2 regions of the Paenibacillus sp. Leaf72 genome follow, and region 2 is predicted to be linked to the other one. Evidence: a T-box and tRNA genes for the amino acid it is inferred to sense, from the RefSeq annotation. Region 2 holds a T-box; the other holds one or more tRNA genes.
What was found. The T-box of region 2 lies ahead of argS (arginine--tRNA ligase). A T-box ahead of a tRNA ligase gene usually reads a tRNA of that ligase, here a tRNA-Arg.
Positions count from the first base shown of each region.

Region 1 (3,408 bases), on a different contig from region 2:
TTGCTCCACATAGTGCAGCGCAAGCGAGCTAATAACGATATCGAACTCCTCTGCTGGAAAATCGATGTCCTCAATCGCAAGCTGGCGATATTCAATCTGCTCATCGTCCGTCATTTCTTTTGCCCGTTCCAGCATGTTGCCCGAAAGGTCAATCCCAACAACCGAGCGGGCCAGCTGCTCCCGCGCATAGCGGCAATGCCAGCCAAACCCGCAGCCTAGATCGAGTACTTTTGTACCAGCCAGCTCCGGAAGCATTTGCCGAAAGAACGACCATTCTCCAGCGGCGTCCAGTCCCCCAATCGAACGAGCCATCTGGCTATAATTTGTGAAAAAAGAGGACTCATCATATTTGTTCTGCTTCAATATTTATCAGACCTCCATTACTTTAGGCGGAATGAGGGTAGAAATTATAAGATCGTTTCTGATGGACCTGATTTTTGATCTTCCATATCACCTAATATTTTTAAAGCAGCCTCGCTTCTTAGAACCAATTGCATGTTCTTTTTTAATATCTGGTCAAATTTCCGGGTAACACTAACCATTGGAAGCGGCATTTTGAAGGTAATGTTATTAATGTCTCCCGAAGAGGACACGTAAGATACGATATATACTTGCAACGTTTTCCCTTTTTTTGTACCGATGCCCGACATGCCACCTAATACCAGCCCTGCTGGACCAAAAATAAGTCCACCGACAATTCCACGGCCGATTACACTTTTTTGAACCTCTTCCATGTCCTTGTCTGTTGTCAGCGTTGATTCAAGAAAGTTAGCCAATGGAATTTTGAATGTGTTTTCCACATTTCTTTTAAAGCCTTTATAAGCATGCTCTACGATAATCAAAAATTCGTTATCAAATGTAATCTCCAGTTGCGCCTCTGGGTCCTTCAAATTCAATCCATCAACTAAACTTACAATCGCTTTTACCATTAACAATCATTCCCTTCGCTTCAAGTATGTAATTAACAAATTATACAACATTGCTCCGCTCTTTACCTCCACTTTTCTACAAATAATGACAATCCCACGCAGCGACCTAACAATGGATCAAAAATATCCCATAACAAAAAGCCTTGCATGCCGCAAGGCTTTCTTCGTAATTAGAGGCATTAAAACCAAAAAAGCTGAGATTTGCCCCACGATCTGCCCCATAGACCAAAAGTACTCGTCCGAATTTGAAAAAACAGCAAGCAAAAAACCCCTGCTGCACAAGGGTTTCAAGTCTTTCTCTTCGTTAAGCGGGTGATGGGAATCGAACCCACGCTATTAGCTTGGAAGGCTAAAGTTCTACCATTGAACTACACCCGCAAATAATGGTCGGGACGACACGATTTGAACATGCGACCCCCTGGTCCCAAACCAGGTGCTCTACCAAGCTGAGCTACGTCCCGACAGACGATTCTTTTGTAAAGAAATGGCGTGCCCTAAGAGATTCGAACTCCTGGCCTTTTGATTCGTAGTCAAACGCTCTATCCAGCTGAGCTAAGGGCACACAATATGGAGCGGACGACGAGATTCGAACTCGCGACCCTCGCCTTGGCAAGGCGATGCTCTACCACTGAGCCACGTCCGCATTATATTTCCGCCTGTATTTCTCAAGTATTTCATCGCGGCGACAAGTAATAATATATCATGTTGCGGAGGGAATTGCAACTGTTATTTGCTCTTTTTCAAAAAAAACTTTTTTCCTCGTGCTGAGCTTTCCTTCGCTGCATGTCTCGCCATAAAAACATCAAACCGTGCTCCTTCCAGCACGGTTTGATGACCAACTATACGACTCCAGCTAATGCCGGTTTCTTATCAAGAATGACTTTGGATGCAGCCGACTCGCCTGCGAGCGCATACGGCATGCACAGCGGAACACCGGTACGCGGATCAGGCATAATATCCGCTTCAATGTTAAACACCTCGCGCAAAATCTCCGGTGTCATAACCTGTTGCGGCGAGCCTTCGCCAACGACACTGCCTTTTTTAATCGCGATCATGTGATGCGCATAACGCGAAGCGTGGTTCAAGTCATGGACAACCATAACGACCGTCCGGTTATTAACCTCGTTAAGCTTCTCAAGCAAATGCAATACTTCGAGCTGATGCGCCATATCAAGGAACGTGGTTGGCTCATCCAAAAATAAAATATCCGTTTCTTGCGCCAAAGACATCGCGATCCAGGCACGCTGGCGTTGGCCGCCTGACAGCTGGTCAACCGGACGGTCTGCAAAATCAACCATTCCTGTCGCTTCAATCGCCCATTGAATAATTTTACGGTCATCCTTGCTCACAGAGCCGAAGCCCTTCTGATAAGGAAAACGTCCATACGATACAAGCTCAGATACAGTCAGACCATCTGGAGCAGTCGGATTTTGCGGCAAAATCGCCAGCTGCTTCGCCACTTCCTTCGTCGCTTGCTTATGAATCGACTTCCCATCCAGCAATACGCTGCCTGCAGATGGATTCATCAGACGAGCCATCGTTTTCAAAATCGTCGATTTACCCGAACCGTTAGACCCTACCAACGCAGTAATTTTTCCTTGTGGGATAGCAATATTCAGATCTTGAACGATTAACCGTTCATCATAAGCAATGTCGAGATTCGATGTTGTGAGGCGAATCATGTGACATGCACGCTCCTTCCGATGCCCGCTTATACGGGTTTTTTGCTGATTTTATTATATAAGGTGAAACGGTTGTCGCTATCCTCTGGCGGCGCGGCGCGTTTCATTCCGAAAAATATAGAGATAGGATAGCGTTAGGTTACCCTTTTCTATATTTCAAGGTGAAACGGCTGTCGCCGTCCTCTGGCGGCAAAGCTACCGTTTCGCGTTGAAAAATAAGCCCATTATAAGTGTGAAACTTATAAATGCTTATATTTTAAAAACACACGACTTATCATTCATTAAGCATGATAACTATTATCAGTATCATTCAATAATTAATGATAATCGTTCTCACGTATAAAGTCAATGAAAATAAAGCAATTGTTAAGGCTAAAATAAATTTGCACAGCCCAAACCCCGCCTAACGGCTTCTTATTGTTGCAAGAAGCCTTTGCTGCGGAGAAACTCGCCCATATGCAGACGCGGATGATTGATTTTGGCCGCCATTGATTCGGACCAGCTCGTATTCAGCTTTCCTTCTGACCGCTCCAGCATATACTGCCTAATCGTCTCGTCATACTCCCGAATGCCGCTTTCCACTGCTTTCTGATCATAGCTGTCTTCATGCAAAATCGCCTGCTGTGGCAATCTTGGACGCCTCAGCGGCGCTTGATCCGGCTCCCCCATGCACATTCCGAATACGGGGTACACATGCGATGGCAGCCCTAATAGCGCTGAAACCTCCTGCGGATTGTTGCGGATACCGCCAATATACACAATTCCGTAGCCAAGCGATTCTGCCGCGATTGCTGCAT
Region 1 is NZ_LMLV01000002.1:8,867-12,274, reverse strand. Features, by position in the region: gene ASF12_RS09410 (class I SAM-dependent methyltransferase) at 1-363, opposite strand, end outside; gene ASF12_RS09405 (hypothetical protein) at 408-929, opposite strand; tRNA gene ASF12_RS09400 (tRNA-Gly) at 1,237-1,307, opposite strand; tRNA gene ASF12_RS09395 (tRNA-Pro) at 1,314-1,390, opposite strand; tRNA gene ASF12_RS09390 (tRNA-Arg) at 1,415-1,491, opposite strand; tRNA gene ASF12_RS09385 (tRNA-Gly) at 1,498-1,572, opposite strand; gene ASF12_RS09380 (ABC transporter ATP-binding protein) at 1,769-2,611, opposite strand; gene nfsA (oxygen-insensitive NADPH nitroreductase) at 3,026-3,408, opposite strand, start outside.
Region 1: it has a tRNA-Arg gene. The T-box ahead of argS (arginine--tRNA ligase) is inferred to sense a tRNA for this amino acid. The anticodon was not compared.

Region 2 (3,408 bases):
GCATAATCGCCCGTCACATACTCATAATCTGCAGGCTGAGGTGCTGCTGCGACGTCGCTGCCGGCCGCTTTTGCCAATATCCGCTGCGTTCTGGCGTAAGCATATTGCACGTACGGGCCCGTCTCCCCTTCAAAATTCAGTACATCCTCCAGCACAAAATCGACCGCGAGCATTCTCGTATTTTTGAGATCCCCGAACACGACGGCGCCAATGCCAACCGCTTCGGCTACCTCGGCTTTGCCTGCAAGTGCTGGATTCTTTTCCTCTATTTTCTGCAAAGCCCGCTGTACCGCTTCATCCAGCACTTCTTCTAGAAATACGACCTTGCCGCGGCGGGTGGACATTTTTTGCCCGTCCAGCTTCATAAGCCCGAACGGGATATGCTTGCAGGCGGCTGCCCACGCAAAGCCCATTTTCTCAAGCACGAGAAACAGCTGGCGGAAATGCAGCGATTGTTCCGAGCCGACAACATACAGCAGCTCGCTGCCCTTCATCTCTTCATGGCGATAAATGGCAGTCGCCAAATCACGTGTCGCATAGATGGATGTGCCATCGGATTTGCGAATGAGGCAAGGCGGCAGCTCATGCTCATCCAGCCGGACGACCTGTGCGCCTTCACTTTCCTCCAGCAGCTGCTGCTCCTGAAGCTGCTGGACGACGGCGTCCATTTTATCGTTATAGAAGCTTTCGCCAAGAAAATGGTCAAAGCTGACGCCGAGCCGGGCATACAGCTTATTGAACTCCTTCAGGCTGTCGGCAATAAACTGGCTCCAGCAGCGAATCGCTTCAGCATCGCCAGCTTCCAGCTTGGCGAACCAGCTGCGCGCCTCATCCTCCAGCTCGGGGTGCTGCTCTGCCTCTTCGTGAAAACGCACATACAGCTCCAAATAGCCCTTAATGGGATCGGCTGCAAGCTGCTGCTCGTCGCCCCATTTTAGATAGGCGGTAATCATCTTGCCGAACTGCGTGCCCCAATCGCCCAAGTGATTGACGCTGACCGTCTCATAGCCAACCTTGCGCAAAATATGGTACAGCGCATTGCCGATCATCGTCGAGCGCAAATGCCCAATACCGAACGGCTTCGCAATATTGGGCGAAGACATGTCGATTATGACACGCTCTCCATTCCCTATAGCTGCATGCAGGAGGGTTCCGTTCTGCCAATCTGCAATAAGCTGCGCGGCTGCCAGTTCCCGATTCCATTTGAAATTCAAATAGGGGCCGGCAGCCCGAACGCTCCAGCTCGCATCTGCCAGCAGGGGCTCAAGCAAAGCAGCAATGTTAACGGGGCTTTGTTTCATCGTGCGGGCCAAAGTAAAGCAGGGGAAAGCAACATCGCCAAGCTCCTCATCGGGCGGATATTCCAGCAAGGGCCGAATATCCGCTTCGGGCAGATCCAGCGCTTTGGCCAATGCCAGCGCGATTTTGTCCATTAACAGCATCATCATCTTCCTCTCTAAAATAAATGTTCCGGCCAGAGTAGAGCAGCACGCCAAAAAGGCCCCGTCTCTAAAAATAAGAGACGAGGCCTGTTATCCCCGCGGTACCACTCTTGTTGCCGCCTCCGCACAGAAACAAAGAGGGGCATCTCGCCGTTGTAACGGTGCTGAACCGGACGTCCCTAGCATGATTGCTCGTTTCAGGCCGCCATCTCCCGGGTGCGCTTCACCTAATCGTCCATTGCCGGCTTCCACTGTCCCGGCTCGCTTGAAATGGCACCCATGTAGGTTACTCTCCCGTTCCTTGATGTTAATTAACAGCTATCATATCGGATACGATCAGAAAAATCAATCCGTTTTTAGTCGGCCAAGCTTGCAGCTATTCTTTCTCGGTTACGAGGCACAGGCTCTCAATCGCCTGGCGTATAATCGAGCATGAGCGCTCCATCAGCCGCTGCTCCCGCGTAGTCAGCTTGAGCTCGACGATTTCCTTAACCCCGCAGCGGGCGATGATCGCGGGGACGCCAGCGCATACTTGCTGCTGGCCATATTCGCCGTTTAATATCGCAGACACGGCAATAATGCGATGCTCATCGTTTAGAATAGAGCGGGTAATATGCGCCAGCGCATTGCCGATGCCAAAGCTGGTCGAGCCTTTGCGCGTATAGATTTCCCAGCCGGCATTGCGGGTCTGCTCCGCGAGCGCTCCGAGCTTCACATGCCCGAAGCGCTCGGGATGCTGGGCCAAAATATGCAGCAGCGGCTTGCCGCCAACCGTCACATGCGACCAGGCGGGAAACTGCGACTCGCCATGCTCCCCAAGCACATAGCCCTGCACGCTGCGGGCATCCACTGGAAAATGCTCGCAGAGCAGCGTCTTGAGCCGCGAGGAGTCGATGGACGTTCCGGTGCCAATCACTTGGCAACGCGGCATGCCGGACAGCTCCCACACGACATACGTCACAATATCCACAGGATTGGCGGCCGCTACAAAAATTCCGCTGAATCCGCTGTTCATAATGCGCGGAATCATCGTTTCATAAATCTCGCGCACCGTATGCAGCACATCAAGCCGATCATCGCTGCCGACGGGATACGCCCCAGCGCAGAGAAGGATAACGTCCACATCCCCGCACTGCTCCAGCGTTCCAGCAGCAACCTTTGTGCGGCCATGGACAAAGTCCATGCTGTGCGACAAATCGAGCGCCTGTGCATAGGCCCGGTCGAACGTGCGGTCAATGAGCAGCAGCTCATCGCAAATCGACTGGTTAATTAAGGCATACGCGCAGCTTGAACCGACCTGACCGACTCCTACAATAGCGACCTTGCGCGCTTTGTTTGCCATCCGTTTGCATCTCCTCCACCGTAACCTCGTTACGCTATTATATGCGGCATCCAGCCCATGATGTGACGGCTATGTTCAATCCATGTTTGTCTATGTCACATGGAAGCAAAAGCGTGAAAATATGCACATTTTGACCTGCCATCCTATGGCGGATAGAGCTTTGCTTTTCAACATATCCACAGAGTTATGCACATTATCAACAGAGTTCAAATGGAGTATTTTCCGCCACCTCCAATACTTATCCACAAGTGAACAGGGAGGATTGTCCACACTGTACAGGTCAGAAGTCCTAAGGTTGAATATAGATAAACCGCTTATTTTCGTACATTTACAATCTAACTTTCAGCTGTCATGATAGGGAAAGTATATGTGGGCAGACACAGATGGAGGAATGGAATTCATGTGGCTTGTATTATCCTTGCTGGCGGCGACGAGCTTTGGGCTGCGGGGGATTTTGTATCATTGGACGAGCCAGCAGGCGCTTAATCGCAATGCGCTGCTGTGTGGTGTATTTTTCTCAGGGGCGCTGATTACACTTGTTTGTACGCTGGCGACTGGAACATCTTTCACCGTTTCATCGCTTATTGGCGTGCAGATGGGACTGCTCTCTTTCGGCGCAAATGC
Region 2 is NZ_LMLV01000003.1:148,041-151,448, forward strand. Features, by position in the region: gene argS (arginine--tRNA ligase) at 1-1,439, opposite strand, end outside; T-box leader at 1,516-1,753, opposite strand; gene ASF12_RS10745 (L-lactate dehydrogenase) at 1,819-2,784, opposite strand; gene ASF12_RS35545 (EamA family transporter) at 3,185-3,408, shown strand, end outside.